DNA from 3 places in the Streptomyces sp. NPDC041796 genome. Region 2 is predicted to be linked to each of the others. Evidence: riboswitches for the same ligand, from Rfam matches in the RefSeq annotation. Region 2 holds a riboswitch; each other region holds the start of a gene.

Region 1 (10,059 bases), on a different contig from region 2:
TGTGTGGCCGGTCCTGCTCGTCGGCGTCGGCGTCGTCCTGGTGTGGCGGCAGGTGGACAACGCGCGCCGGGCCAGCTGGACCGAGCCGGGCAGCCGCAAGCGGATCTTCCAGCTCGTGCGAGGTCTCGCCGGTGTGGCGCTCGTCGGCATGGGCCTGACGGTGTTCATGGTGGTGCGGGGCTCGGCCGCCCAGCTCGGCACCGCGCTCACCGCCGCGATAGCCGTCCTCGCCGGGATGGCCCTGCTCGCCGGACCCTGGCTGGTGCGGATGTCGCAGGACCTCTCCGAGGAGCGCACCATGCGCATCCGCGCCCAGGAGCGGGCCGAGGTCGCCGCCCATGTGCACGACTCCGTCCTGCACACCCTCACCCTGATCCAGCGCAACGCCGACGACGCCGGCGAGGTCCGCCGGCTCGCCCGCGCGCAGGAGCGCGAGCTGCGCAACTGGCTGTACCGGCCGGAGGGCACCGGCAAGGACGAGGATCAGGAGCCCGAGACCCTGGCCGAGGCGGTCAAGAAGACCGCCGCCGAGGTCGAGGACGCGCACGGCGTACCCCTGGAGGTGGTGGTCGTCGGCGACTGCCCCCTCGACGAGGGACTGGCCGCACAGATGCAGGCCGCGCGTGAGGCCATGGTCAATGCCGCCAAGTACGGTGGCGAGGGAGGGGCGGTGCAGGTGTACGCGGAGGTGGAGGGCCGCACGGTCTTCGTGTCCGTACGGGACCGGGGTCCGGGCTTCGACCTCGATTCCGTACCCGCCGACCGGATGGGCGTACGAGAATCGATCATCGGGCGGATGCAGCGCAACGGCGGCACCGCGCGGCTGCGCTCGGTCCCCGGTGACGGCACCGAGGTGGAGCTGGAAATGGAGAGGGCGGACGGATGACCGACGAGACGACGACGGCAGGGGCGGGGCGCCGGGTGCGGGTCGTGCTGGTGGACGACCACCGGATGTTCCGCACCGGCGTACAGGCCGAGATCGGCCGGACCGAGACGACCGGCGTCCAGGTGGTCGGCGAGGCCGCCGACGTCGACCAGGCGGTCGCCGTGATCACTGCGACCCGCCCCGAGGTGGTCCTCCTCGACGTCCACCTGCCGGGCGGCGGCGGCGTGGAGGTGCTGCGCCGCTGCGCCGGCCTGATGACGGCCCCCGAGAACCCGGTGCGGTTCCTGGCCCTGTCCGTCTCGGACGCGGCGGAGGACGTCATCGGGGTCATCCGGGGCGGCGCGCGCGGCTACGTCACCAAGACGATCACCGGGACCGATCTGGTCGACTCCATCTTCCGTGTCCAGGAGGGTGACGCGGTGTTCTCGCCCCGCCTGGCCGGGTTCGTGCTGGACGCCTTCGCCTCGACGGACGCCCCGCCGGTCGACGAGGACCTGGACCGGCTCACCCAGCGGGAGCGGGAGGTGCTGCGGCTCATCGCGCGCGGATACGCGTACAAGGAGATCGCCAAGCAGCTCTTCATCTCGGTGAAGACGGTCGAGTCGCACGTCTCGGCGGTGCTGCGGAAGCTCCAGCTCTCCAACCGCCACGAGCTGACCCGCTGGGCGACGGCGCGCCGTCTGGTGTGACGGGGACCTCTCCGCGGATCCCGTCAGGCCTATTTGTGAGATAAACGGTACATAGGAGCGGCAACCAGTGCGGTGACGGTGCCCTCCTACTCACCGTGATGAGCCTGACAGGTACTCCCTTCCTCGTGACCTCGGTCGTCCTGGCCGTGATCGCCGTACTGCTGCCCCTGGCGCTGTGGAGCCGCGTGCGCGGCCCCGCCGTCGTCCGGGGCGTGACGCGGCTGGGCATGGTGGCCTTCGCACAGCTCACGGCGATCGTCGTGGTCTTCGTGGCGGTGAACAACGTCAACGGGCTCTACGACAGCTGGGACGACCTCCTGGGAACCAGCGACCACGTCGACACCGCCATCGACCTCGGCCCCGACGGCCTGGGCGGCAGACGCATAGCCGACCTGCCGAAGGTCAAGCAGACCTTCACGCCCGTCGACGACCCCACCGTGGGTACCGGTGTCCGGAAGACCACCCTGAACGGGGGGATATCCGGGGTGAAGGCCGAGGTGTACGTGTGGCTCCCGCCGCAGTACGACGACCCGGCGTACAAGGACAAGAAGTTCCCCGTCGTGGAGCTGCTCTCGGGCTTCCCCGGCTCGCCGAAGTCCTGGTTCGGCAGCATGCACGCCAACAAGCAGCTCGAACCGCTGATGAGGAACGGCACGGTCGAGCCCTTCATCCTCGTCGCGCCGCGCAGCAACGTCCTGGGCCACACCGACACCGGCTGCGCCAACGTCCCCGGCAAGGTCAACGCCGACTCCTGGCTGAGCGTCGACGTGCGCAAGATGGTCATCGACAATTTCCGCGCCGCCGACACGGCCGACGGCTGGGCCGTCGTCGGATTCTCGTCGGGGGCCCACTGCGCCACCAAGCTGACCATCGCCCACCCCGACCGCTACCGGTTCGGCGTCAGCATGTCCGGCTACAACGACCCGGCCGCCGAGCCCTCCTCGCTCACCGGGAAGGACCCCGAGCTGCGGCACGCCCACAACCCCCTCACCATGCTCAAGTCCGCTCCGGTGCCGCCGCGGGTCACGCTGCTCGTCACCGGCGACGGGGGCGACGGTTACCAGCAGGGCCTCGCGCTGCGGGAGGCGTCCAAGCCGCCGACACGCATCGACGTCCAGCAGGTCTACGGCGGTCACCGCGTCAGCACGTGGGTGCGGGAGGTGCCGTCGGTGTTCCAGTGGCTGACGCAGCAGTTCCGCGCCGAGGGCACGGGGGCCGACCGGGGCCAGGGTGCCGACGCGGGTGCGGGCGCGGATCGCACGGCCCCGGGCGCCGACGCGGGTGCCGGGCAGGAGCAGGGCCAGGATCAGGGCCAGGGCACTGGCCCGGGGCAGGGTTACGGGGACGGCACCGGGATGGCCGCGGGCGCGGGTGAAGGCGCCGGGAGCGGGACCGGTGCCGGGACCGGGACCGGGACTGCAACCCGGCCGGGAGCCGTGGCCGTCGGCGGTCGCCCGTAGCGGTCGGCTGCGGCCCGGGCCGGACCGGAGGCCCACGGCCCCGCCGCGCTGCGGGGCACGCGGGCGCGCTGCGGCTCGTCGACATCGGGCTCGCCCTGCCGTCGGTGCCGGACGTCGAGGCGCTCCAGCAGGAGCACGAGCACGAGGACGTGGCCCGGCCGCTGCCCGTCCCGGTGGGGGGCCGTCACGCGGTGGGCGCCGGTGTACGCGGGTCGCGTGCCGGCCGCCGGCGCACGCGGTGGCGCCGCCGCGCGGTGGGGCGCTCATGCCACGCGGGTCGCGCCCGCCCACGGCATCTCGTCGATCGGCGCGATCCGCACGGGGGCACCCGGCCTGGGGGCGTGGATCATCTTGCCGTCGCCGATGTAGAGGCCCACATGGCTGACGCCCGCGTAGAAGAACACCAGGTCGCCGGGGGCCAGCGCGGAGCGGGACACGCGCCGGCCGGTGTCGATCTGGCTGTACGTCGTGCGGGGCAGCGACACTCCGGCGGAGCGCCAGGCGGCCTGGGTGAGGCCCGAGCAGTCGAAGGCCGACGGCCCGGTGGCGCCCCACACGTACGGCTTGCCCAAGGCTCCGTACGCGTACGAGACAGCCTGCGCCGCGCGTGGGTTGGGAGCGGGGGCGGGGCCGCGGGGCGCGCCGTGCGAGGCGGGGACGGACGTGCCGTCGTACGCGGCGCGCTGGGCGGCGGTGAGCCGGGCGAGGAGATTCTCGGCGGCGGTGAGCCGGCTCCGGACGGTCGCCTTGTGCCGGGCCAGCTCGGCCTGCCGGGCCGTCAGGTCGCGCAGCCGGCCGGCCGCCTCGGCGCGCAGCCGGGCGAGCTCCGTGACCTGGCTCCGGGCGGCGGTGACGGCCGTGGCCTGGCGGTCGCCCACCCGGTCCGCGAGGGCGGCGCCCCGGAGGTACGCGTCGGGGTCGCTGGAGAGCGCAAGCTGGGCGGCCGGGTCGAGGCCGCCGCCGCCCCGGTACTGGGCCGTCGCCACGGAGCCGAGCGCGTTGCGGGCGGCGTTGAGGCGGGCGGTCCGGCGGGCGGCCTCGTCGCGCAGGGCGCCCAGGGCCGCCTCGGCCCGCTCCACCTCCTCCTTGGCCCCGTTGTACTTCTGGGTGGCCTCCTCCGCCTCCTGGTACAGCAGGTCGGCCTTGGCCTTCACCTGGCCGGGCGTGAGGTGGGGTTCGGCGTACCCGGAGCCTTCGAAGGCGGTGGCGGTGGCCGCCCCGGCGAGTGCCAGGGTGACGGCCGCGCGGCCGCTCAACGGCTGCTGCTTCGGTTTCCGGTGCGTTGCCACGGCGGCGGTCACTTCCCTTCGGCGGGGACGGGGCCTGGGGGAGGACGCTAAACCTGGGGGTCACGGTCGAGAGGCGGTATGACCGCAATTGGCCGCAGGTGAGGGTTCAGGAGCGTATTCCGCAAGAGCCCACCTGCTCGGAATCCCGCATTCCATATCACCTGCGACCGATGCGACGAATGAGGTGACCCTGGCCGGAGACCGGTGGTAACGCCCGGGCTAGGCTCCGCCCCATGGACGTACTCATCAATGTCTTCGTCGCGCTGCACATCATCGGTATCGCCGCTCTGCTGGGCGGCTTCATGACGCAGATGAAGGCGATGGGGGAGGGTGCGGCGCGTTTCGGCCCCGCGATGCTGCACGGCGCCCTGACCATGCTGCTCACGGGCGTGGTCCTGGTCGGGCTCAACCAGGCCGACGACCAGACCGTGAACAACGTCAAGATCGGTGTGAAGCTGGCCATCCTGGTCGTCATCCTCGGCCTGGTCTACGTCAAGCGGGACGAGGAGCGGGTCGACAAGGCGGTTTTCGGGGCCGTCGGCGGCCTGACCATGGTGAACATCTTCATCGCCACGCTCTGGACCTGATCGCCCGTCAGGCGCCCCGGGCGGCCGCCTCCTCGATGAGCTCGGCCGCCCGCCGCAGCCCGTCCCGTTCGCGGATCACCGCACCCGTCGCCGCCAGCCGCTCGCGCAGGGACGTGTCGCCGAGCAGCCGCTCCAGGGCCCCGGTCAGTTCCTCGTCCGTGAACCGGTAGGTGTCCAGCCGGACGCCGAAGCCCAGCTCCTGCATGCGCTGCGCGTTGTCGTACTGGTCCCAGAACAGCGGCAGCACGATCATCGGCTTCCCGAAGTGCAGCGCCTCCGTCGTCGTGTTGTTGCCGCCGTGCGTGATCACCAGGTCGACCAGGGGAAGGACCGACGTCTGGGGCAGGAATTCCGCGCCCCACATGTTCGGCGCCAGCTCGATCTCGGCGTGCAGCGGCCCCTTGGAGACGATGTAGCGGTACGGCGTCCGCGCCAGGACCCCGATCACGCGGCGCATCAGTTCCACGTCCGCGGATCCCAGGGAGCCGAGCGAGAAGTAGATCAACGGCGGCTCGCCGTCCGCCCCGGAGGGCGCGAGCTCCGGCGGCAGGACGAAGTCCTCGTCCGTCTCCCGTACGCACGAGTCCAGCCGGTGCCAGTGCGGCGGCAGCACGCGCGCGTAGTCGGCCGCCTCGGGATACACGTACAGATTCGTCCCGGCCTCGTGGATGAACTCCAGCTCGGGCAGGGGCGGCGCCCCCTGCTCGGCCACCCAGGTGCTGAAGTCGGCCCACAGCTCCCGGTGCGTACGGTCGTACTCGGCCCGGAAGGCCGCCCAGCCGGAATCGTCGCCCGCCGGGTAGCCGGAGAAGGCCGGCGGGACGCCCGGACTCCTGATCTCCAGCGGGTTGCAGGAGACGATGCGTACGAACGGCACTCCGGCGGTCAGCAGGGCGGGGAACGCCACCACGTTGTCCTCGACGATCACGTCCGGGCGCACCCGCTCGACGACCGCCTTCAGCTGCGGCTCGCAGTGGCGGGCGCCCGAGACCAGCTCCGTCCGGACCGGTCTGATCCAGGTGCCGAGCTGCTCGAAGGTCGGCTTGCGGAACTCCGGAGCGGTGTCCCGCACGAAGTCCTTCCAGAACCGGCCCGCGTCCTCCTCCCCGTCCGGGGGAGGAGCGAGACGGACGAGGTCCTCCTCGAAGCCGAGCGCGCTCAGCCTCACCCTCCAGGACGCCTCCGCGGCGAACACCACCCGGTGGCCGCGGCGCCGCAGCACGTCCGCGATCCCGACGCAGTTGTTCGTCGGCCCGTACGCGCTCTCCGGTGCGAACAGGACGGTGAGCCGGCGGTCGGTCACGGTTCCCCCCATGTGATCCCCCTGTGCGGTCGTCAGGCCGGGCGCACGCCACTGTGGACGGGCATGCAGTGGATGGACTCCTCGCGCACGTTCGCCCCGGGACCCAGCGCGTGGATCATCTTCCCGTCGCCCTTGTAGATGCCGACGTGCCTGATGTCGTCGTAGAAGAACACCAGGTCGCCGGGGCGCAGGTCCTCCGTCGCGACCCGGGTGCCCGCCAGCACCTGGTCCCGGGCCGCACGGGGGAGGTCGACCCCCGCCGCCCGCCACGCGGCCTGGGTGAGCCCGGAACAGTCGTACGAGCTCGGGCCGGTCGCGCCCCACACGTACGGCTTGCCGATCTGCGCCTCGGCGAAGGCGAGCACCTCGCGGGCCTTGGCGGTGTAGCCACTGTCGTCGTCCGGCTGCTGGAGCTGGTGCTGATGCAGGTGATCCTGTTGTTCTTGCTGCCGCTGCTCCTCGGCCTTGCGGCGGGCGTCCTCCTGGCGCCCCCGCTCCTCCGCCGTCAGCCGCGCCAGCAGCGACCGAGCCTCGCCGAGCTTGCGCTGCACGGTCTGCTTGGCGGTGCGGAGGGAGGCCTGGGAGGCGGTGAGCGACTCCTGCTTCCGTGTCGCCTCCGCCTGCTGCCGGGCGGCCCCGGCCTCCACCCGCTGCTCCGTGACCTCGGCCTCGCCCCGCTGCGCCCGGTGGTCGGTGAGCGTCTCGTGCCGGTGGTCGGTGAGCGCCTCGTGCCGATGGCCGGTGAGCGTCTCGTGCCGGTGGTCCATGAGCCGGTCCACCGGCGGAGCCTGGTCCACGACCGCCTGCGGGCCGTCCGGGAAGACCAGCGACGTGGTCGGAGCCGACCCGCCCGACCCGTACCGCGTGGCCGCGTGGCTACCGAGGGGGCGGCGGGACTGCTCCGGCGCTTCCGTACGCCGGGCGGCGCCGGCGAGTGTCCCGCCGGCCTCGCGCCGCTGCTCGTCCGTGGCTTCCCTGGCCTTGCCGTACTGCTGCGTCGCCGTGCCCGCCTGCCGGTAGAGGTCGTCGACCTTTCTCTGAACCTCCTCGACCGTCGGCCCCCGGTCCTGGTCACCCGGGCCACCGGACGCCGCGGTCGCGCTCTGTGACGACAGGAACGTGACCGAGGCCAGGGCGGCGGCCGTCGTGACCCCGACGGCGGGGTGGTGGGCATGCAGGGTCTGCAAGGTGCGCGATGTGCGCGGCTTGCGATGCGACGCCAAGGTCGGCATCTCCTTCCGTGGACCGCCTACCGGGTCAGCTGTCAGGTTCGGGCGGAACGGAAGGTGCCCTACGGCCGTGCCCGAGCGGCTGCGGGCCGATTCACCTCGGTCGTACGTGGTGGGTCCCCGGTTCCGAACTGCCGTGGCGGCAGCACGGATTCGGCGTGGGCGATCCGACTGGCGTGGTTCGCCGAAGAGAGAACGGACCGCTTGGGCGAGCACGCTAGCCAACCTGTGGTGGTGCTGTGAAGGTTGATGTTCGATATGCCCGATACGTATTCGTGACCTTGGCGTGATGTCGTCGACGCGGTACGGAGCGTGACGAATCGGGCCTGTTCCCGGTTCGTCCACGGCTGTCAGTGGGGCGGCCTAGACTCGATAGGCGATGAGCAGCCTCTTTGACGACAGCTTCCTGGCGGACCTCCGGAACCACCCCTCCGAGGAGCCCCCGCCGCCCGAGGACTCCGAGGGCCCCGGGCACGGCCCGGCCGCGGAGGAGGTCCCGCACGACCTCTTCGGGGACCGCTTCGACGTGCCCCCGGCCCGGGACACCCACTACCGCGACGGTGCCCCGCGTCCCGTCGTGGACCCCGCCGCGCTGCTGGAGGGGCTGAACGAGCAGCAGCGCGCCGCCGTCGTGCACACCGGCTCGCCGCTGCTCATTGTCGCCGGCGCCGGCTCCGGCAAGACCCGGGTGCTGACCCACCGCATCGCCCACCTGCTGGGCACCCGGCACGTCCACCCCGGGCAGATACTGGCGATCACCTTCACCAACAAGGCCGCCGGTGAGATGAAGGAGCGCGTCGAGCAGCTCGTCGGCCCGCGCGCCAACGCCATGTGGGTCATGACCTTCCACAGCGCGTGCGTCCGCATCCTGCGCCGCGAGTCCAAGAAGCTCGGCTTCACGTCGTCCTTCTCCATCTACGACGCCGCCGACTCCAAGCGGCTGATGGCGCTGGTCTGCCGCGATCTCGACCTCGACCCCAAGCGCTTCCCGCCGAAGTCGTTCAGCGCCAAGATCTCGAACCTGAAGAACGAGCTGATCGACGAGGAGGCCTTCGCCGACCAGGCCGCCGACGGGTTCGAGAAGACGCTCGCCGAGGCGTACCGGATGTACCAGGCACGGCTGCGCGAGGCCAACGCCCTGGACTTCGACGACATCATCATGACGACGGTCCACCTGCTCCAGGCGTTCCCGGACGTCGCCGAGCACTACCGCCGCCGCTTCCGCCACGTGCTCGTCGACGAGTACCAGGACACCAACCACGCCCAGTACACGCTCGTACGCGAACTGGTGGGCACCGGTTACGAGGACCTGGACCCGGCCGAGCTGTGCGTCGTGGGCGACGCCGACCAGTCGATCTACGCCTTCCGCGGCGCCACCATCCGCAACATCCTCCAGTTCGAGGAGGACTACCCGGACGCGACCACGATCCTGCTGGAGCAGAACTACCGCTCCACGCAGACCATCCTCTCCGCCGCCAACGCGGTCATCGAGCGCAATGAGAGCCGCCGCCCCAAGAACCTGTGGACCAACGCAGGCGAGGGCGCCCGGATCATCGGGTACGTCGCGGACACCGAGCACGACGAGGCGCAGTTCGTCGCCGACGAGATCGACCGGCTGACGGACGCGGGCGACGCCAGGGCCGGCGACGTCGCCGTCTTCTATCGGACGAACGCCCAGTCCCGTGTCTTCGAGGAGATCTTCATCCGCGTCGGCCTGCCGTACAAGGTCGTCGGCGGCGTCCGCTTCTACGAACGCAAGGAAGTCCGGGACGTGCTGGCCTACCTGCGCGTCCTGGCCAACCCCGAGGACAACGTCCCGCTGCGCCGCATCCTCAACGTCCCCAAGCGCGGCATCGGCGAGCGCGCCGAGGCGATGATCGACGCACTGGCGCTGCGCGAGAAGATCACCTTCCCGCAGGCGCTGCGCCGCGTCGACGAGGCGTACGGCATGGCCGCCCGGTCGGCGAACGCCGTGAAGCGGTTCAACACGCTCATGGAGGAGCTCCGCACCATCGTGGACTCGGGCGCCGGCCCGGCGGTGGTGCTGGAGGCCGTCCTGGAGCGCACGGGATACCTCGCCGAGCTCCAGGCCTCCACCGACCCGCAGGACGAGACCCGCATCGAGAACCTCCAGGAGCTCGCCGCCGTCGCCCTCGAGTTCGAGCAGGAGCGCGGCGAGGAGCCCGGCACCCTGGCCGAGTTCCTGGAGCAGGTCGCGCTCGTCGCCGACTCCGACCAGATCCCGGACGAGGACGAGGAGGGGTCCGGTGTCATCACGCTGATGACCCTGCACACCGCCAAGGGCCTGGAGTTCCCGGTGGTGTTCCTGACCGGCATGGAGGACGGTGTCTTCCCGCACATGCGTGCCCTCGGCCAGACCAAGGAGCTGGAGGAGGAGCGGCGGCTGGCGTACGTGGGCATCACGCGTGCCCGCGAGCGGCTCTATCTGACGCGGTCGTCGATGCGCAGCGCGTGGGGGCAGCCCTCGTACAACCCGCCCTCGCGGTTCCTGGAGGAGATCCCCGGACAGCACCTGGAGTGGAAGCGCACGGGTGCGATGGCCAAGCCCGCCGGGCCGACGTCCGGCATCGCGTCGTCGCTGTCGTCGTCACTGTC
Region 2 (10,059 bases):
ACTTCCGCGACTGGGCCGGGATGATGATCCGGCACGGCGGCGGGCCGCGCGGTGGGGTCGCGCGGTCGGTGAAGAAGATGCGCGGCTATCTCTTGGAGCTGATCCACCGCAAGCGCGAGACGCCGGGGGACGACCTGATCTCGGGGCTCATCAAGGCCTCCGACCACGGCGAGCACCTCACCGAGAACGAGGCCGCCGCGATGGCGTTCATCCTCCTCTTCGCGGGCTTCGAGACGACGGTCAACCTCATCGGCAACGGCGTCTACGCGCTGCTGCGCAACCCCGGCCAGCGTGAACGCCTCCAGGCCTCCCTGGCCGCCGGTGAGCAGGGGCTGCTGGAGACCGGGGTCGAGGAACTGCTGCGCTACGACGGGCCGGTGGAGCTGGCGACGTGGCGGTTCGCGACCGAGCCGCTCACCATCGGCGGCGAGCGGATCGCGGCCGGCGACCCCGTGCTCGTCGTGCTCGCCGCGGCCGACAGGGACCCCGAGCGGTTCGACGAGCCGGACACGCTCGACCTGGCGCGGCGGGACAACCAGCACCTGGGGTACGGGCACGGCATCCACTACTGCCTCGGCGCGCCGCTCGCCCGGCTGGAGGGGCAGACCGCGCTGGCGACGCTGCTGACCCGGTTGCCCGACCTTCGGCTTGCGGTGGATCCGGCCGATTTGCGGTGGCGTGGCGGGCTCATTATGCGGGGACTGCGTACGCTCCCGGTCGAGTTCACCCCGTATGCGCCCCCCAATAACTGACGCTCCGTCATTTCTGTGATCTTCGCGTAATCTCCGCTGCATCGACTTGTGACTAGCGTTCGAATGCCGCTACGTTCACCGTCACCTCAGCAGTCACGCGAAAGGCAGCACCGCATGCGCTCCGGGAACGGCCGGCACCGACGACCCCGTCAAGCCCCCGCCATCGTCGTCGCGGCAGGGGTGACCGGATCCGCCATCGCGCTCCCGCTGCTCGGCGCGGGTTCCGCGTCGGCGGCCGACGCCACCACATGGGACCGGGTGGCCGAATGCGAGTCCGGCGGCATGTGGAGCGCGGACCTCGGTAACGGCTTCTACGGCGGCCTGCAGATGTCGCAGGAGACCTGGGAGTCGTACGGGGGCCTCGCCCACGCCGCACGCCCCGACCTCGCCAGCCGCACCGAGCAGATAGCCGTCGCCGAGAAGGTCTACGCCGCGACGGGCGTCAAGGCGTGGGAGACCTGCGCCCCCATCGCGGGCCTGGGCGGCGCCACCACCTCCCCCGACGCCGACCCCACGGGCACGGCCCCGGCCACGCCCGAGGCGGCGGACCCGACCGAGACGCTCGAGGACACGGGCACGCCCGAGCCGTCGGAGCCGTCCGACCCGGCCGGGTCCCTCCTGCCCACCGAGCCCGCCCCGACGACCCCTGGCGCGCCGCAGAGCCCCGCCCCGGGGACCGGGAAGCACCGGGGTGAGCCCGCGAAGGAGGAGGCGTCGACGACGGAGCCGACCGACCCCACGGCCCCGGCCGCCCCCGCCGACCCCACCGCACCGGTCACGCCCGGCACGCCGGAGGGCGAAAGCACCCTCAAGCCCACCGATCCGGCGAATACCGGCAATTCGGCCACCGACCGCGAAAACGGTGGACACCCCTCGCGGGGTGACGGGGCGACACGCGACCCGGGGAGCGTCGCGCCCGGCGCGTACACGGTCCAGCCCGGCGACAACCTGTCGGTCATCGCGGACGAGCACAAGGTCCCCGGCGGCTGGTCGGCGCTCTACGAGGCCAACCAGGACACCGTCGGTGCCGATCCGGACCTCATTCTCCCCGGTCAGAGCCTTGAGCTGACGACGGATCAGCCGCAGGACTGAGGCTGTATGTCCGCTTCTGTGTAAGTGAGACATGAATCTCTTCGGCCCGGCGGGCGGGCCACGGCCCACCGAACCGCACAATCCGCCCTTCACCTGCGTAAACGCCCGTCAATGGCGGGCGGATAAGGGCTGATTGACCCGGATGTCCGTCTTTGAACTTCGGGAAGGTCTGTGGCTACGGTCGTGACCGCTCGCCACCGCGGGCCCCTTCGACCGGAACGCCGAATCCTGCCGCCGGTCGACGGGAACAGTCGTCGCGTCATGCGCCGAAGGCAGGAGCGGGGGACCCAGGTAAGTGCCGGGCCCGGCCATGGAGACATGGCATGGAACCGGCTTGGGGTGAAGCCGCGCGCACCACGGTGCCGCGCGGCCGGGCCACTCACTCGCCCGAACCCGACAGCTCACCTCGCAGGCGTCGGTGAGGAGATGTCCCATGCTGTTCTCCGGCAAGTCCAAGCACCGTCGCCCCTCCAAGGCCGCCCGATTCGTCGCGTTCGCCGGTATCACCGGTGCCGCCGTCGCCGCCCCGCTGATGGGCGCCACGACCGCCTCGGCCGCCACCGGCGCCGAGTGGGAGAAGGTCGCCCAGTGCGAGTCCGGCGGCAACTGGTCCATCAACACCGGCAACGGCTACTACGGCGGCCTGCAGTTCTCGGCCTCCACCTGGGCCGCCTACGGCGGCACCGCGTACGCCCCGACCGCCGACCAGGCCTCCAAGTCGCAGCAGATAGAGATCGCCGAGAAGGTCCTCGCCGGCCAGGGCAAGGGTGCCTGGCCGCACTGCGGCGTCGGCCTGTCCAACGCCTCCTACGACGGCGGCGGCGCCGAGCAGGCCCAGCCGCAGCCGGAGCGCAAGGCCGAGCAGCCCACCACGCGCAGCGAGCAGCGCACCGCGCCCAAGGCCGCTCCCAAGGCCGAGTCGAAGAAGACCGTCACCACCCCGACCGGCAAGAAGGTCGAGAAGGGTGACGGCGAGTACAAGGTGAAGGCCGGCGACACCCTCAGCACCATCGCCGCCGAGAAGAAGGTCGCGGGCGGCTGGGAGAAGCTCTTCCAGCTGAACAAGGACATCGTCGACGACGCCGATCTGATCTACCCGGGCCAGCAGCTCCACCTGAGCTGACCCTCGTGAGACCACCCCGGTCCGGCGCGTCCTTCCCCCGTACGCGCCGGGCCGGGGTTTCCCGTTCCGCCCTCCTGAGCGGCCCCTCGCACACCCTGGCTACCCGTCGGTAAGTTTCATGTCGTTTTGCCCGTAATGCCGACTCGTGCGCCCTTTTTCGTCCCAGGAGGCGGGCGTCGGCTGGTCACGGCTCCGCGGCCGGTTAGGCTCTTGCCGCAAGGCCAAAGAGACCCTGCACCACCATGCGTCACATCTTGCGTCACATCCCAGAAGGAGATGCTCGTGCCGTCCATCGACGTCGTCGTAGCCCGGGAAATCCTGGACTCCCGAGGCAACCCCACGGTCGAGGTCGAGGTCGGCCTCGACGACGGCAGCACCGGCCGTGCTGCCGTTCCGTCCGGTGCCTCCACCGGAGCGTTCGAGGCCCTCGAGCTCCGCGACGGTGACAAGGACCGCTACCTCGGCAAGGGTGTCGAGAAGGCCGTCCTCGCCGTCATCGAACAGATCGGCCCGGAGCTCGTCGGCTACGACGCCACCGAGCAGCGGCTGATCGACCAGGCGATGTTCGACCTGGACGCCACCCCGGACAAGTCGTCGCTCGGCGCCAACGCCATCCTCGGTGTCTCCCTCGCCGTCGCGCACGCCGCCTCCGAGGCGTCCGACCTGCCGCTCTTCCGCTACCTGGGCGGCCCGAACGCGCACCTGCTGCCCGTTCCGATGATGAACATCCTGAACGGCGGCTCGCACGCCGACTCCAACGTGGACATCCAGGAGTTCATGATCGCTCCGATCGGCGCGGAGTCCTTCTCCGAGGCCCTTCGCTGGGGCGCCGAGGTCTACCACACCCTGAAGAAGGTCTTGAAGGAGAAGGGCCTCTCCACGGGTCTGGGCGACGAGGGCGGCTTCGCCCCGAACCTCGACTCCAACCGCGCCGCCCTCGACCTCATCCTCGAGGCCATCAAGCAGGCCGGTTACGCCCCGGGCAAGGACATCGCCCTGGCGCTCGACGTCGCCGCGTCCGAGTTCTACAAGGACGGCGCCTACGAGTTCGAGGGCAAGTCCCGCTCGGCCGCCGAGATGACGGACTACTACGCCGAGCTCGTCGACGCGTACCCGCTGGTCTCCATCGAGGACCCGCTGTTCGAGGACGACTGGGACGGCTGGAAGACCATCACCGAGAAGCTGGGCTCCAAGGTCCAGCTCGTCGGCGACGACCTGTTCGTCACCAACCCGGAGCGCCTGGCGCGCGGCATCGAGGAGAACGCCGCCAACGCCCTGCTGGTCAAGGTCAACCAGATCGGTTCGCTGACCGAGACCCTCGACGCCGTCGAGATGGCCCAGCGCAACGGCTTCAAGTGCATGATGTCGCACCGCTCCGGCGAGACCGAGGACGTCACCATCGCCGACCTGGCCGTCGCCACCAACTGCGGCCAGATCAAGACCGGCGCCCCGGCCCGCTCCGAGCGCGTCGCCAAGTACAACCAGCTGCTGCGCATCGAGGAGATCCTCGACGACGCCGCCGTGTACGCGGGCCGCTCGGCCTTCCCGCGCTTCAAGGGCTGATCCTTCCCAGCCCGGGTTACGTACGTCCCCGGCCACGGTCCCGTACCGTGTCCGGGGACGTACGTACGTAACGGGCAAGGGGAGGCGGGTACAACACATGGCCCGGGACCGGTTCTCCACCGCGACCAGGTTGCGACTGCTCGGCGAGCAGACCGCCGCCCGCGTCTACCGCTCCCAGACCCGCCGCCAGGCCCGCCGCTCCCGGCTCACCGGACGCGCGGCCTTCCTCGCGCTGGTCGTCTGCTCGCTGGTGGTCGCCCTGGCCTACCCGATGCGCCAATGGGTGTCCCAGCGCGCCGAGATCGCCGAGCAGGAGCGGCTGGCGGCCGAGGCGGGCGAGCGCGTCGAACGGCTGCGCGACGAGAAGGCGCGGCTCCAGGACGACGCGTACATCAAGCGCCTGGCGCGGGAGCACCTGCACTATGTACTCCCGGGGGAGACCGGCTACACGGTCATCGACCCCGACGCGGTGCGCCAGCGCCGCACCGACCAGGGCGCGGCCGACCGCCCCTGGTACTCCAACCTCTGGGACGGCGTGGACACCGCCGACCGCACCGACCGCAAGTAGAACCCAAGGCAGGCATGGAAACGCCCCCTCCGCAGACCGAACGCACCGAGCCCACCGAGGCGGACGTCGCGGCGTTCAAGGAACAGCTCGGCCGCCCGCCGCGCGGCCTGCGCGCCATCGCGCACCGCTGCCCGTGCGGCAACCCGGACGTGGTGGAGACCGCGCCCCGGCTCCCCGACGGCACGCCGTTCCCGACGACGTACTACCTCACGTGCCCGCGCGCGGCCTCCGCGATCGGCACGCTGGAGGCGAACGGCGTCATGAAGGAGATGACCGAGCGTCTCCAGAGCGACCCGGAACTCGCCGCCGCCTACCGCGCGGCGCACGAGGACTACATCGCGCGCCGCGACGCCATCGAGGTCCTGGAGGGCTTCCCGAGCGCCGGCGGCATGCCGGACCGGGTGAAGTGCCTGCACGTGCTCGTCGGCCACTCGCTGGCCGCCGGGCCGGGGGTGAACCCGCTGGGCGACGAGGCCATCGCGATGCTGCCGGAGTGGTGGGCCAAGGGCCCCTGCGTCACCGCCCACCGGGACGAGGAGGCCGGCGAATGACCCGCGTCGCCGCCATCGACTGCGGTACGAACTCCATCCGTCTGCTCGTCGCCGACGTCGACCCGTCGACCGGCGAAGTCACGGACCTGGACCGCCGGATGACGATCGTGCGGCTGGGCCAGGGCGTCGACAGGACCGGGCGGCTCGCGCCCGAGGCGCTGGAGCGGACCTTCGCGGCCTGCCACGAGTACGCCGCCGTGATCAAGGAGTACGGCGCCGAGAGGCTCCGGTTCGTGGCGACCTCCGCCTCGCGCGACGCCGAGAACCGCGACGACTTCGTCCGGGGCGTCATGGACATCCTGGGCGTGGAGCCCGAGGTCATCAGCGGTGACCAGGAGGCGGAGTTCTCCTTCACCGGGGCGACGAAGGAGCTGACGGGCTCCGACGAGTACCTGGTCGTGGACATCGGCGGCGGCTCCACCGAGTTCGTGGTGGGCGCCGCGCACGCCCGCGCCGCCCGGTCGGTCGACATCGGCTGCGTCCGCCTGACCGAGCGTCATGTGCGCAGCGACCCGCCCTCCGAGGCGGAGGTCGCCGCGATCCGGGCCGACGTCGAGGCGGCGCTGGACCTGGCGGAGGAGACCGTCCCGCTGCGGGAGGCGGAGACGCTCGTCGGACTGGCCGGTTCGGTGACCACGGTCGCCGCGATCGCCCTGGGGCTGACCTCCTACGACTCGGCCGCGATCCACCGGTCGCGCATCTCCTACGAGCAGGTCGCCGAGGTCACGGGGCGGCTGCTGGCGGCGACGCACGACGAGCGGTCCGCGATCCCGGTGATGCACCCGGGCCGGGTGGACGTCATCGTCTCCGGAGCGCTGGTCCTGCTGGCCGTGATGGACCGGATCGGGGCCCGTGAGGTGGTCGTCTCCGAACACGACATTCTGGACGGAATCGCCCTCTCGCTCGTCTGATCGCCGTCCCGGTCGAGCGCCGCCGGACAGCCCGTCGGAAAAGTTCGTGAAGTTCTTCACAAGGAAAAGGGCCCCGAGGGGGGTCGGGGAGCCGCTCAACGGCCTCCGGAGCCCCCCTCGGGGCCCTTTCGCAGGCGCGGAAGCCACCCTCGTCTGTGTTTCGCAGGTGTGAAGTCCGGTGGTGGTCCACGGTTAAAAGGTGCTCGCAGGCCCAGTTCAACAGGGGTGAACAACGTCTTCCGTTACACCGTGGTTCCCTTGCGGCGCCATGACCTCGGTCACGCGGGCCGCGCAGTGTAGCAGAGGTCTCCCAGGAGCTTGTGAAGGGGCGCACGAGCGACCCCCCTCGACCGGGTGGATACTCGATGGCATGAGCACCACGGAGCGTCCCAGGATCCTCGTAGTAGGCGGTGGGTACGTAGGCCTGTACGCAGCTCGGCGCATTCTCAAGAAGATGCGCTACGGCGAGGCGACCGTCACGGTCGTCGACCCCCGGTCGTACATGACCTACCAGCCCTTCCTGCCCGAAGCCGCCGCCGGCAGCATCTCGCCGCGGCACGTCGTCGTCCCGCTGCGACGCGTGCTGCCCAAGGCCGAGGTACTCACCGGCCGGGTCACCACCATCGACCAGGACCGCAAGGTCGCCACGATCGCGCCGCTCGTCGGCGAGTCGTACGAGCTGCCGTTCGACTACCTGGTCATCGCGCTGGGTGCGATCTCCCGCACCTTCCCGATCCCCGGTCTCGCCGAGCAGGGCATCGGCATGAAGGGCATCGAGGAGGCCATCGGCCTGCGCAACCACGTCCTCGAGCAGCTCGACAAGGCCGACTCGACGACCGATGAGGAGGTCCGCCGCAAGGCGCTGACCTTCGTCTTCGTGGGCGGCGGCTTCGCCGGCGCGGAGACCATCGGTGAGGTCGAGGACCTGGCCCGCGACGCCGCCAAGTACTACAAGAACGTGAAGCGCGAGGACATGCGCTTCATCCTGGTCGACGCCGCGGACAAGATCCTCCCCGAGGTCGGCCCCAAGCTCGGCGCGTACGGCAAGGAGCACCTGGAGGGCCGTGGGGTCGAGGTCTACCTCTCGACGTCCATGGACTCCTGCGTCGACGGCCACGTGGTGCTGAAGAACGGCCTGGAGGTCGACTCCAACACCATCGTGTGGACCGCCGGTGTGAAGCCCAACCCGGCGCTCGCCCGCTACGGCCTGCCGCTCGGCCCCCGCGGTCACGTCGACTGCGACGCCACCCTCCAGGTCAAGGGCACCGACTACATCTGGGCCGCCGGCGACAACGCCCAGGTCCCGGACCTCGTCGGCCGCAAGGCCGGCAACGAGAACGCCTGGTGCCCGCCGAACGCCCAGCACGCGCTGCGCCAGGCCAAGGTCCTCGGCGACAACGTGATCTCCGGCATGCGGGGCTTCCCGCAGAAGGAGTACAGCCACGCCAACAAGGGTGCGGTCGCCGGTCTCGGCCTGCACAAGGGCGTCGCGATGATCGTCATGGGCAAGGTGAAGATCAAGCTCAAGGGCCGTCTCGCCTGGTACATGCACCGCGGCTACCACGGCATGGCGATGCCGACCTGGAACCGCAAGATCCGCGTCTTCGCGGACTGGACGCTCGCGATGTTCCTCAAGCGCGAGGTCGTCTCGCTCGGCGCCATAGAGTCGCCGCGCGAGGAGTTCTACGAGGCCGCCAAGCCGGCCCCGGCCGCGCCCGCGTCGAAGCCGGAGAAGGCCAAGGCCTCCTGACCGGGTAGTTCCCAGGCACCTCCGCGTCGAGGGGCCGCCCGCCATCCGTGGTGCGGGCGGCCCCTTCCGCGTACCCGGGCCTTGTCGGGTCCCGGCGCCCGGCCCTTCCGTATGCCCGGCGCTTCCGCGGGCCCCCGGCCGGGAGAGCCCCCGGCCGGAGAGCCTCCGGCGGGCTGAGGGCGCGTCAGGGCGCACGGGGAGGGTGAACGGCCCGCATTTTGCCGTCGCATTGCTTCGTTTCGGGACTGCGCCCGCGCGCCCCGGGTGTTTTCGTGGTGTTGAGCATTTCTGGGACTCCTCATCACGGAGGTGTGCACCATGGCCGATGCCGCGTCGCGGCTCACCACGCTCGCCGAGGATCTGCTGGGCGTTCCGCTCCCGGTCCGGATCCGTGCCTGGGACGGCAGTGAAGCGGGACCGCCCGGTGCGCCCGTCCTCGTCGTACGCCACCGCCGGGCACTGCGGCGGCTGATGTGGAGGCCGGGCGAGCTGGGGCTCGCGCGGGCCTGGGTCGCCGGTGAGCTCGACGTGGAGGGCGACCTGTACGAGGTCCTCGACCGGCTCGCCGGCCTGGTCTGGGAGCGCGGCGACGCCACCACCGAGGACTCCGTGCACCCCGTACGCGACCCCAGATTGCGCGCCGCCGCCCGCGCCCTGCTCCAGCTCGCCGGGCCCTGGCCGCCGCCCCGGCCGCCCGCCGAGGAGGTCAGGCGCCGCACCGGCCCCCTGCACACCAAGCGGCGCGACAAGGCGGCCATCAGCCACCACTACGACGTCGGCAACGACTTCTACGAACTGGTCCTCGGGCCCTCCATGGTCTACTCGTGCGCCTACTGGGCCGAGGACGGCACCCTCGAAGAGGCACAGGTCGCCAAGCTCGACCTCGTCTGCCGCAAGCTGGCCCTCAAGCAGGGCGACCGGCTGCTCGACGTGGGCTGCGGCTGGGGCTCCATGGCCATCCAGGCCGCCCGCGGGTACGGCGCCCGTGTCGTCGGCATCACCCTCTCCACCGAGCAGGCCGCCTACGCGCGCAAACGCGTCGCCGACGAGGGCCTGACCGACCTGGTCGAGATCCGGGTCCAGGACTACCGGGACGTCAAGGACGGGCCGTACGACGCGATCTCGTCCATCGGCATGGCCGAGCACGTCGGGCAGGTCCGCTACCGCGAGTACGCCGACGACCTGTACGCCCTGCTCAAGCCCGGCGGCCGGCTCCTGAACCACCAGATCTCCCGCCGCCCCGAGAAGAACGAAGCCGCCTACCGCGTCGACGACTTCATCGACCGGTACGTCTTCCCCGACGGCGAACTCGCGCCCGTCGGCCGCACCGTCGGCGCCCTCGAGGACGCCGGGTTCGAGGTGCGCGACGTCGAGGCCATCCGTGAGCACTACGCCCTCACCCTGCGGCAGTGGGTGGCCAACCTGGAGGACAACCGGGCCGAGGCCGAGCGGTTCACCTCCCCGGGCCGGGCACGCGTCTGGCGCCTCTACATGGCCGCCTCCGCCGTCTCCTTCGAACGCAACCGCATCGGCGTCAACCAGGTGCTCGCCGTACGGACCCCGGAGGACGGCGTCTCCGGCCTCCCGCTGCGCCCGAGGGCGTGGACCGAGCGACCGGACCGCTGACACGCCGAGGGCCGGGCTCCCGCGAACGGGAACCCGGCCCTCACCTCTCCACGGCCCTTTGCGGGACTGCGGCTACTCGGCCTTGATGGCGTTCAGCATGTTCAGCCTCGCCGCGCTGCGCGC
Region 3 (10,059 bases), on a different contig from region 2:
GGGCGCGGACGCCGCCCTGGACCGTCTGGCGAAGCTGGTCGCCGAGGGTCTCGAGGAGCTCCCCGAGACGGTCTGACCTGCCGGTCACCCCACGCGACACCAGGCGGAGCCGTATTCCCGGAATCGGGTGGTACGGCTCCGTTCTGTTTGCCGCGCTTCGCCCCTCCCCCGGGTGCCGACCGCCGGGCCCGTGCGGCCGGCGCGGAAATTCACCGGGCCGACCACCCCTGGGAAAAAGGCGGCGCACCCCCTTTTCAGGCAGGGGTGAATAGGGGCAAGAATTTCCCCCTCTTTGTATACGGTACCGCTGTTAATTGCGGGCGCTCGCGGTGTTTACGCGATGTTGCGAAGTCCTCACCACACGTCCGCCCGAACGCTCCGACCGCCGCGATCCCTCCGGGCGTTCCGCCCGCTCGGCGCGGCGCAGCCGGTGCGCGGGCAGGGTGCGCTCGACGTGGAGGGCGGTGAGCGCGCGGGCGCGTTCGGCGTCGCCGCGGGCCACGGCGTCCACGATCACCCCGTACTCGGCCCACACCTCCGTCGGCCGGGCGGGCTGGTCGACGGCGTACATCCAGGCGATCTTGTGCCGTAGCTGGGTGAGCAGCGCGGTCAGCGCCGCGCTGCCGGCCGCCTGGGCGAGCGTCTCGTGGAACCAGCCGCCCAGCGAGCGGAGGTCGTCCCCCTGGCCGCGACGGGCCCGCTCCTGGCCCAGCCGGACCAGGCCGCGCAGCACCTTCAGATGTGCCTCGGTGCGGCGCTGGGCGGCGCGCGCGGCACCCAGCGGCTCCAGCAGCGTACGCATCTCCAGCAGGTCGGCCGCTTCCTGCTCGGTGGGCTCGGCGACGCACGCGCCGACGTGGCGGCGAGTGGTGACGAAGCCCTCGGACTCGAGGGTGCGCAGTGCCTCACGGACCGGAACGCGCGAGACGCCGTAGCGGCGGGCCAGGTGCTCCTCGGTGAGCCGGCTGCCGCGCTCGAACACGCCGGTGACGATGTCGTCGCGGATCGCCGTGCATACCGAGTGCGCTGGAATGCGCATACCAGAACCCCCACTTAATCCGCGCGAAACTCAGCCGATCGACGCCTGTTGAGTGACTCTATTGCAGCGGGACGGAATTTCCGATAGCCACCCGTAATCCATGGAGTTCTTTTTGGCCAGGAAGTCCGTGCCGGGAAGGCGCCGCCCGAGGACACGGCAAGGCGAAGGCCCCGGTTCGCATCCCGAACCGGGGCCTTCGCCGAACAGACGGAAGGCGGTCAGACGTTGACGCCGTGCGAGCGGAGGTACGCGACGGGGTCGATGTCCGAGCCGTAGTCGGCGCCCGTACGAGCCTCGAAGTGGAGGTGCGGGCCGGACGAGTTGCCGGTCGAGCCCGAGAGACCTATCTGCTGCCCCGGCATCACGGTCTGGCCGACCGAGACGTTGATCGACGACAGGTGGCCGTACTGGGTGTACGTGCCGTCGTTCATCCGGATCACGATGTTGTTGCCGTACGCGCCGCCCCAGCCGGCTTCGACGACGGTGCCCGCGCCCACGGAGACCACGCTGGAGCCCGAGGCGGCGTGGAAGTCGATGCCGGTGTGGCTGCCGGACGACCACATGGCACCACCGGTCTGGTAGCCGGTGCTGACGTACGTGCCCGCGACCGGCAGCTGGAAGGCGTTCAGCCGCTTGCGCTCGGCCTCGCGGTCGGCGCGCTCCTTGGCCTCACGGGCCGCCTTCACCCGGGCTTCGGCCTTGAGCTTGGCCTCCGCCTCGGCCTTCGCCTGGGCGGCCGCCTTGGCCGCGGCCTCCTGGGCCTCCAGCTCCTGGGCCTCGGCCTGGGCGTCGACCTGCTCCGCGAGGGTGTCGGTGATGACCGCCTGGTTGAGGCCGGTGTCCTCGAACGAACCGGGCGCGGCGTCCGGGGCGGCGGCCAGCGCCGGGGAAGCGAGGGTTCCGATGACGCCGGTGGTGGCGAGGGCCGCGACTCCGGCGACGTGTGCGCTCTTACGGCTCAGGCGGCTCGGGGCACGGTGCTTCCCGGTGGCACGGGTGAACGCCATGAAGTGGCTGGTCCTTTCCTTCCTTCTCGCCTACCGGGTTAGCTGACGGGTTCGGAGCAGGAAGGTCTCCTACGGGCCCCTCCGCACGGGTGCGAAGGCGTCCGATTCACCCCAGGGACTTCATGGGTCCCCGGCTCCCCAGGCTCGCGCCTGATGGGGACTCGGCGATCGCTGCCCGGTGCCGCGGGTGCGGCGGGTACCGGTCGGACAGCGCATCAGACGCTAAGCGGCCGATCTTTCAATCACCAAACAGACACGGTTTTTTGTAGCGCACGCCACAGGGCAGACACCGAACCTCCGCAACAAATCGGACATATGACTGGGCCCCCGGCATCGGGTGATACCGGGGGTCCGGGGACCGTCGTGGAGGGTCCGGTGTCAATCAGCCGGTGACAACGGTCACTTCACCGATTCCGAGCGCCTCGACGGGCTCCTTGATCTGAGCCGCGTCGCCGACGAGGACCGTGACGAGACGGTCCACCGGGAAGGCGCTGACGACCGCCGCGGTGGCCTCCACGGTGCCGGTCTCCGCGAGACGGGCGTAGAGCTGGGCCTGGAAGTCGTCGGGCAGGTGCTGCTCGACCTGGTCGGCAAGAGTGCCCGCGACGGAGGCGGCCGTCTCGTACTTGAGCGGGGCCACACCCACCAGGTTCTGCACGGCCGTCTCGCGCTCGGCGTCGGTCAGGCCCGCGGCGGCGAGGGTGTTCAGCACCTTCCACAGGTCGTCGAGCGCCGGGCCGGTGTTCGGCGTGTCGACCGAGCCGCTGATGGCGAGCATGGCGGCGCCGCCCTGGGGGCCGGAACGCAGGACCTGGCCGAAGGCCCGTACGCCGTAGGTGTAGCCCTTCTCCTCGCGCAGGACCTTGTCCAGGCGGGAGGTGAGCGTGCCGCCCAGGCAGTAGGTGCCGAGCACCTGGGCCGGCCAGACCCGGTCGTGCCGGTCGGGGCCGATCCGGCCGATGAGTAGCTGGGTCTGCACGGCGCCGGGGCGGTCGACGATGACGACACGGCCCGTGTCGTCCGCCGTCACGGGCGGCACCGGGCGGGGCTCGGCCATGTCGCCGGTCCAGGCGCCGAGGGTGTCGGAGAGCACCGCGTCGAGGTCGACGCCGGTGAGGTCGCCGACGACGACCGCGGTGGCGGTGGCGGGGCGGACGTGGGCCTCGTAGAAGGCGCGTACGGCCGCCGCGTCGATCCGGGCGACGGTCTCCTCGGAGCCCTGCCGGGGCCGCGACATACGGGAGGTGGCCGGGAACAGCTCCTTGGAGAGCTGCATGGCGGCGCGGCGGGCGGGGTTGGCGATCTCGTGCGGGATCTCGTCGAGCCGGTTGCGGACGAGACGCTCGATCTCGCTGTCGGCGAAGGCGGGCGCCCTCAGCGCTTCGGCGACCAGTCCGAGGGCCTTGCCGAGCCGGGAGACGGGGACCTCGAGGGAGACGCGTACGCCGGGGTGGTCGGCGTGCGCGTCGAGGGTGGCGCCGCAGCGCTCCAGCTCGGCGGCGAACTCCTCGGCCGAGTGCTTGTCGGTGCCCTCGGACAGGGCTCGCGCCATGATCGTGGCGACGCCGTCGAGGCCCTCGGGCTCGGCCTCCAGCGGGGCGACGAGGAAGATCTCGACGGCCACGACCTGCTGGCCGGGGCGGTGGCAGCGCAGGACGGTCAGGCCGTTGTCGAGCGTGCCGCGGTCGGGGGCCGGGAAGGCCCACGGCTTGGCGGTGCCGGGCCGGGGCTGCGGGTGGAACTCCATGGACGTCAGGGACACAGCGGCGTCGCTCACTGGTCGGCCCCCTCTTCTGCCTGGTCGCTGTGGTCGGTGCTGATGGGTTCGTAGACCAGCACCGCCCGGTTGTCGGGGCGGAGGCGGGCCTTGGCGACCGCCTGCACCTCCTCGGCGGTGACGTCCAGGACGCGCTGGACGGCGGTCAGGGCGAGCTGCGGGTCGCCGAACAGGACGGCGAACCGGCACAGTTCGTCGGCGCGGCCCGCGACCGTGCCGAGCCGGTCGAGCCACTCGCGCTCCAGCTGGGCCTGGGCGCGCTCCATCTCCTCGGGCGTGGGGCCCTCGGCGGCGAACCGGGCCAGCTCGTCGTCGACCGCGGCCTCGATGTCGGGCACCTCGACGCCCCCGGACGTCTTGACGTCCAGCCAGCCGAGTGAGGGCGCCCCGGCCAGACGCAGCAGGCCGAAGCCGGCCGCCACGGCCGTACGGTCGCGGCGGACCAGGCGGTTGTGCAGCCTCGACGACTCGCCGCCGCCGAGGACGGTGAGGGCGATGTCGGCGGCGTCGCACTCGCGGGTGCCGTCGTGCGGGAGCCGGTAGGCGGCCATCAGGGCGCGCGCCGGGACCTCCTCCTCGAGGACCTCGCGCAGCTGCTCGCCGATGATCTCGGGGAGCGTCCCGTCCTTGGGCGCCTGCTTGCCGTCGTGGGCCGGGATGGAGCCGAAGTACTTCTCGATCCACGCCAGGGTCTGCTCGGGGTCGATGTCGCCGACGACCGACAGCACCGCGTTGTTCGGCGCGTAGTACGTACGGAAGAAGTTCCGCGCGTCCTCGAGGGTGGCGGCGTCCAGGTCGGCCATGGAGCCGATCGGCGTGTGGTGGTAGGGGTGGCCCTCCGGGTAGGCGAGGGCGGTCAGCTTCTCGAAGGCCGTGCCATAGGGAACGTTGTCGTACCGCTGGCGGCGCTCGTTCTTGACGACGTCCCGCTGGTTCTCCATCGACTCGTCGTCGAGCGCGGCGAGCAGGGAGCCCATCCGGTCGGCTTCCAGCCACAGCGCCAGCTCCAGCTGGTGGGTGGGCATGGTCTCGAAGTAATTGGTGCGCTCGAAGCTCGTCGTGCCGTTCAGGGAACCGCCGGCGCCCTGCACCAGCTCGAAGTGGCCATTGCCCTGGACCTGCTTCGAGCCCTGGAACATCAGGTGCTCGAAGAGGTGGGCGAGGCCGGTGCGGCCCTTGACCTCGTGGCGCGAGCCGACGTCGTACCAGAGGCAGACCGCGGCGACCGGGGTCAGGTGGTCCTCGGAGAGCACCACGCGCAGGCCGTTGGCCAGCCGGTGCTCGGTCGCTGTCAGGCCGCCGGAGCCGGCCTGGGCTGTGGCCGTGTGACCCATGGGCATGTACGTCCCTTCGATCGCTATGTGGAAAAGTCCAGCTGCGGGCCGCTGCGGAAGTCCTGCCACTGTATGCGGCTGCTGCGACCTGCCGCGGACCGCTGTGGAAGTCCTGCCACTGTATGCAAGCGGACTGACACCTGGCGAAGTTCCCGGATCCCCGATCCGTCCCTCTTCCGGGTCGCGGTCGGCGTTGTCAGTGGGACGGTCCACAATGGTCGGCGTCAGATCAACCTTGTTGGTGAAGGAGCCGCAGCCGCGATGGCCCGCCGCAGCACGAAGACCACGCAGCCAGACGACTTCGAGGAGAAGATCCTCGACATCGACGTCGTCGACGAAATGCAGGGCTCCTTCCTCGAGTACGCGTACTCGGTGATCTACTCCCGGGCCCTGCCGGACGCCCGCGACGGCATGAAGCCGGTGCACCGCCGCATCGTGTACCAGATGAACGAGATGGGGCTTCGGCCCGAGCGCGGCTTCGTGAAGTGTGCCCGGGTCGTCGGCGAGGTGATGGGCAAGCTCCACCCGCACGGTGACGCGTCGATCTACGACGCCCTGGTGCGCATGGCGCAGCCGTTCTCGATGCGGCTGCCTCTGGTGGACGGCCACGGGAACTTCGGCTCCCTCGGCAACGACGACCCGCCGGCCGCCATGCGGTACACCGAGTGCCGGATGGCCGACGCGACGTCCCTGATGACGGAGTCGATCGACGAGGACACCGTCGACTTCAACCCGAACTACGACGGGCAGGAGCGCGAGCCGGTGGCGCTGCCCGCCGCCTTCCCGAACCTGCTGGTCAACGGCGCGTCCGGGATCGCGGTCGGTATGGCCACCAACATGCCCCCGCACAATCTGGGCGAGGTCATCGCCGCCGCCCGCCACCTGATCAGGCACCCGGGCGCCGACCTGGAGACCCTGATGCGGTACGTGCCGGGTCCGGACCTGCCGACGGGCGGCCGGATCGTGGGCCTGACCGGCATCAAGGACGCGTACGAGACCGGCCGCGGCTCCTTCAAGATCCGCGCGACGGTGACCGTGGAGAACGTGACGGCGCGCCGCAAGGGCCTGGTCGTCACGGAACTCCCCTTCGCGGTCGGCCCGGAGAAGGTGATCGCCAAGATCAAGGACCTGGTCGCGGCCAAGAAGCTCCAGGGCATCGCGGACGTCAAGGACCTGACCGATCGCGAGCACGGCCTGCGGCTGGTCATCGAGGTCAAGAACGGCTTCATCCCCGAGGCCGTGCTGGAGCAGCTCTACAAGCTGACGCCGATGGAGGAGTCCTTCGGCATCAACAACGTGGCGCTGGTCGACGGGCAGCCGCTGACGCTGGGCCTGAAGGAGCTGCTGGAGGTCTACCTGGACCACCGCTTCGAGGTGGTCCGGCGCCGCAGCGAGTTCCGGCGCACCAAGAAGCGGGACCGGCTGCACCTGGTCGAGGGCCTGCTCGTGGCGCTGCTCGACATCGACGAGGTCATCCGGGTCATCCGCTCGAGCGACAACTCGGCGCAGGCCAAGGAGCGGCTGATCGAGCGCTTCTCGCTGAGCGAGATCCAGACGCAGTACATCCTGGACACGCCGCTGCGCCGGCTCACCAAGTTCGACCGGATCGAGCTGGAGGGCGAGCGGGACCGGCTGAACAGCGAGATCGAGGAGCTGACCCGGATCCTGGAGTCGGACGCCGAGCTGCGCAAGCTGGTCTCCTCGGAACTGGCGGCGGTCGCCAAGAAGTTCGGGACGGAGCGGCGCACCGTGCTGCTGGAGTCGGCGGGCGCGCCGGTCGCGGCGGCATCGCTGGAGGTCGCGGACGACCCGTGCCGGGTGCTGCTGTCGTCGACGGGTCTGCTGGCCCGTACGGCGAGCGGTGAGCCGTTGCCGGACAGTGGTGGCAGGCGCACCAAGCACGACGTGATCGTCTCGGCGGTGCCGGCGACGCAGCGCGGCGAGGTCGGCGTGGTGACGTCCACCGGTCGGCTGCTGCGGCTGTCGGTGATCGACCTTCCGCAGCTGCCGGACACGGTGTCCGCGCCGAACCTGTCGGGCGGGGCGCAGGTGTCGGAGTTCCTGACGCTGGAGAAGGACGAGGAGGTCATGTGCCTGACCACCCTCGACGAGTCCTCGCCGGGTCTGGCGATCGGCACGCTCCAGGGCGTGGTCAAGCGGGTGGTGCCGGACTATCCGGCGAACAAGGACGAGTTGGAGGTCATCGGCCTCAAGGAGGGTGACCGGATCGTCGGCGCGGCCGAGCTGCGCACGGGTGAGGAGGACCTGGTCTTCATCACCTCCGACGCCCAGCTGCTCCGGTTCCCGGCCTCGGCGGTGCGGCCGCAGGGCCGTCCGGCGGGCGGTATGGCCGGTATCAAGCTGTCGGCGGGTGCCCAGGTGATCTCGTTCACCGCGGTCGACCCGGCCGGGGACGCCGTGGTGTTCACGGCCGCCGGTTCGTCCGGCGCGCTGGACCCGACGGCGGCCACGTCGGTGAAACTGACGCCGTTCGACCAGTACCCGCGCAAGGGCCGTGCGACGGGCGGTGTGCGCTGTCAGCGGTTCCTGAAGGGCGAGGACGTGCTGGTCCTGGCCTGGGCGGGCGCGGCCCCGGCCCGCGCGGCGCAGAAGAACGGCACTCCGGTGGAGCTCCCGGAGATCGACCCGCGCCGCGACGGCTCGGGCACGCCGCTCGCGAAGCAGGTGGAGGTGCTGGCCGGACCGGCGTCCTGACGGGGCGCTGTGCGAGGCGCGCCCGCCGGGGGGTGGGCGCGCCACGGGACGGCGGGGCCGGGGAGTGAGCGCGCCGGTGACCGTCAGCGCCGGGAAGTCAGGCGCGGGGTGACCGTCAGCGCCGGGGGATGTTCCGCCAGGGGCTGCCCGCGTCGTACAGCTGCCGCTCGACGTGCGTGGGCGGGACCCGGCTCATACCCACGGCACGCTCCGGTCCCGGCTCGCGCCGTTCTCGGGCGGCGGTGTCCCGTGCGTCGCCCCCCCTTGTCACGGGAACGATCTCATGAATCGTCTTCGCCGGCTGTTTCCACGGGCTCCGGCACGTAGCGCAGCACGCCCCACATGCTGTGTTCATCAGGGGCGTCCCGCGGGCCGGTGACCCGGCAGGCGTCCAGGGCCTTGTGCAGGGCGTCGCCGTTGGTGCCGGAGCCGATGAGGACGAGCTGCGTGAGGTGCTGCTCGCCGTGCGGCCACGGCTCGGGGTAGAAGCGGAGGAAGCGGCCGACGGCGTGCAGGGTGTAGCGGTTGGCGGGGTCGAGGGCGCCGAAGTCGACGAAGCCCTTGATGCGGTAGAGGCCGTCGGGGCGGGAGTCGAGGAAGTCGAGCAGTCGGCGGGGGTGCATCGGCTCGTCGGCGGTGAAGGAGACGGTGTCGTACGCCGCGTGCGGGTGGGCGTGGTGCTCGTCCTCGCGCAGGTCGTCGAAGGAGAGCTGCCCTTCCATCTCGTCGTCCCGGCGCGTGGCACGGTCGAAGAGGAGCTCGGGGTCGACCCGGCCGTACGCGGCGTCGACGACGGCGGCGCGCTCGGCGAGGCCCGCGACGGCCGTGTGGACGCGGCGCAGCTCGTCGTGGCCGACCCGGTCGGACTTGTTGACGACGACCAGGTCGGCGATGGCCAGGTGCCGGTCGGTCTCGGGGTGCCGTTCACGGGTGGCGTCGAACTCGGCGGCGTCGACGACCTCGATGAGCCCGCCGTACACGACGCGCTCGTTGTCGCTGGCGAGGATCATCCGCACCAGCTCCTGCGGCTCGGCGAGACCGCTCGCCTCGACGACGATGACGTCGAGACGGGAGGAGGGGCGGGTGAGGGTCTCCAGGTAGGTGTCGAGTTCACTCGCGTCGACGGCACAGCACAGGCAGCCGTTGCCGAGGGAGACGGTCGAGCCGACTTGTCCGGCGACGGTCATGGCGTCGATCTCGATGGAGCCGAAGTCGTTGACCATGACGCCGATGCGGGTGCCTCTGGCGCTGCGCAGCAGATGGTTGAGGAGGGTCGTCTTGCCCGACCCGAGGAAGCCCGCGAGGACGACGACGGGGATCTGCTGCACGCTGCTCAAGGGGCACCCTTCTCGGTCGGCTCCGCGTCCTGCGGCTTGCGGCCCCCAGGATAGGCGCGGGCTCCTGGCGGCAGTGACGTCGGACATTTCATAAAGGTCCTCGGCCCTCTACCGTTCCTGGCATGAGCCCCGCACCGACGTCCGCCCCCTCGTCCGCCGCGCGCGCCCCCGCGCGCCGCCGGCGGTTCGGCTGGCCGCAGCGGGTGTTCTCGCAGGTCCTGCTGATGCAGCTGGCCATCGTCGCGGGCGTGACCGTACTGGCCACCGGTCTGTTCCTGGCACCGCTGAGCGCCCAGCTCGACGACCAGGCGATGCGGCGTGCCCTGGCGATCGCGGAGACGACCGCGTCGAGCGAGGTCGCCGAGGAGCTGGCGAGTACGCCGCCGAACGCCGGCGGGCCGGTGCAGGCGGAGGCCGAGCGGATCCGGAAGGCCACCGGCGCCGAGTACGTGGTGATCATGGACCGGCGTGGTGTGCGGTGGTCGCACACCGACCCCGCCCAGATCGGCAAGGTCGTCTCCACGGACCCGAGCGAGGCCCTCGCCGGCAAGGACGTGATGGAGATCGACAGCGGTACGCTCGGGCGCTCCGCGCGCGGGAAGGTTCCGCTGCGGGACGCGGCGGGCGAGATCGTCGGGGCGGTGTCGGTCGGCATCGAGTACGACAGCGTCCGCGCACGGCTGCTGGCGGCGATCCCGGGTCTGCTGGCGTACGCGGGCGGGGCGCTGGCCGTCGGGGCACTGGCGGCGTACCTGATCTCCCGGCGTCTTCAGCGTCAGACCCATGACCTGGCCTTCTCGGACATCTCGGCGCTGCTCGCCGAGCGCGAGGCGATGCTGCACGGCATCCG

What was found. A riboswitch is a leader RNA that binds a small molecule or an ion and turns the genes downstream of it on or off. The one in region 2 is predicted to bind cyclic di-AMP.
Region 1: linked by a shared signal. The riboswitch ahead of ACZ6C1_RS30960 (C40 family peptidase) and the one ahead of ACZ6C1_RS21295 (transglycosylase family protein) in region 2 are both predicted to bind cyclic di-AMP.
Region 3: linked by a shared signal. The riboswitch ahead of ACZ6C1_RS10200 (M23 family metallopeptidase) and the one ahead of ACZ6C1_RS21295 (transglycosylase family protein) in region 2 are both predicted to bind cyclic di-AMP.

The regions. Positions count from the first base shown of each region.
Region 1 covers NZ_JBVJAH010000020.1:16,746-26,804, reverse strand. The annotation lists gene ACZ6C1_RS30990 (PspC domain-containing protein) at 1-886, shown strand, start outside; gene ACZ6C1_RS30985 (LuxR C-terminal-related transcriptional regulator) at 883-1,575, shown strand; gene ACZ6C1_RS30980 (alpha/beta hydrolase) at 1,674-3,035, shown strand; gene ACZ6C1_RS30975 (C40 family peptidase) at 3,299-4,324, opposite strand; gene ACZ6C1_RS30970 (hypothetical protein) at 4,558-4,911, shown strand; gene ACZ6C1_RS30965 (glycosyltransferase) at 4,919-6,226, opposite strand; gene ACZ6C1_RS30960 (C40 family peptidase) at 6,247-7,446, opposite strand; cyclic di-AMP (ydaO/yuaA leader) riboswitch at 7,445-7,612, opposite strand; gene pcrA (DNA helicase PcrA) at 7,823-10,059, shown strand, end outside.
Region 2 covers NZ_JBVJAH010000010.1:59,155-69,213, reverse strand. The annotation lists gene ACZ6C1_RS21305 (cytochrome P450 family protein) at 1-752, shown strand, start outside; gene ACZ6C1_RS21300 (transglycosylase family protein) at 933-1,844, shown strand; cyclic di-AMP (ydaO/yuaA leader) riboswitch at 2,099-2,274, shown strand; gene ACZ6C1_RS21295 (transglycosylase family protein) at 2,278-2,967, shown strand; gene eno (phosphopyruvate hydratase) at 3,250-4,530, shown strand; gene ACZ6C1_RS21285 (FtsB family cell division protein) at 4,628-5,098, shown strand; gene ACZ6C1_RS21280 (DUF501 domain-containing protein) at 5,113-5,649, shown strand; gene ACZ6C1_RS21275 (Ppx/GppA phosphatase family protein) at 5,646-6,560, shown strand; gene ACZ6C1_RS21270 (NAD(P)/FAD-dependent oxidoreductase) at 6,931-8,310, shown strand; gene ACZ6C1_RS21265 (class I SAM-dependent methyltransferase) at 8,629-9,936, shown strand; gene ACZ6C1_RS21260 (ABC transporter permease) at 10,009-10,059, opposite strand, start outside.
Region 3 covers NZ_JBVJAH010000004.1:365,129-375,187, forward strand. The annotation lists gene ACZ6C1_RS10190 (HPr family phosphocarrier protein) at 1-76, shown strand, start outside; gene ACZ6C1_RS10195 (GntR family transcriptional regulator) at 311-1,039, opposite strand; gene ACZ6C1_RS10200 (M23 family metallopeptidase) at 1,258-2,046, opposite strand; cyclic di-AMP (ydaO/yuaA leader) riboswitch at 2,060-2,223, opposite strand; gene ACZ6C1_RS10205 (M16 family metallopeptidase) at 2,429-3,823, opposite strand; gene ACZ6C1_RS10210 (M16 family metallopeptidase) at 3,820-5,163, opposite strand; gene ACZ6C1_RS10215 (DNA gyrase/topoisomerase IV subunit A) at 5,419-7,872, shown strand; gene ACZ6C1_RS10220 (CobW family GTP-binding protein) at 8,154-9,200, opposite strand; gene ACZ6C1_RS10225 (sensor histidine kinase) at 9,332-10,059, shown strand, end outside.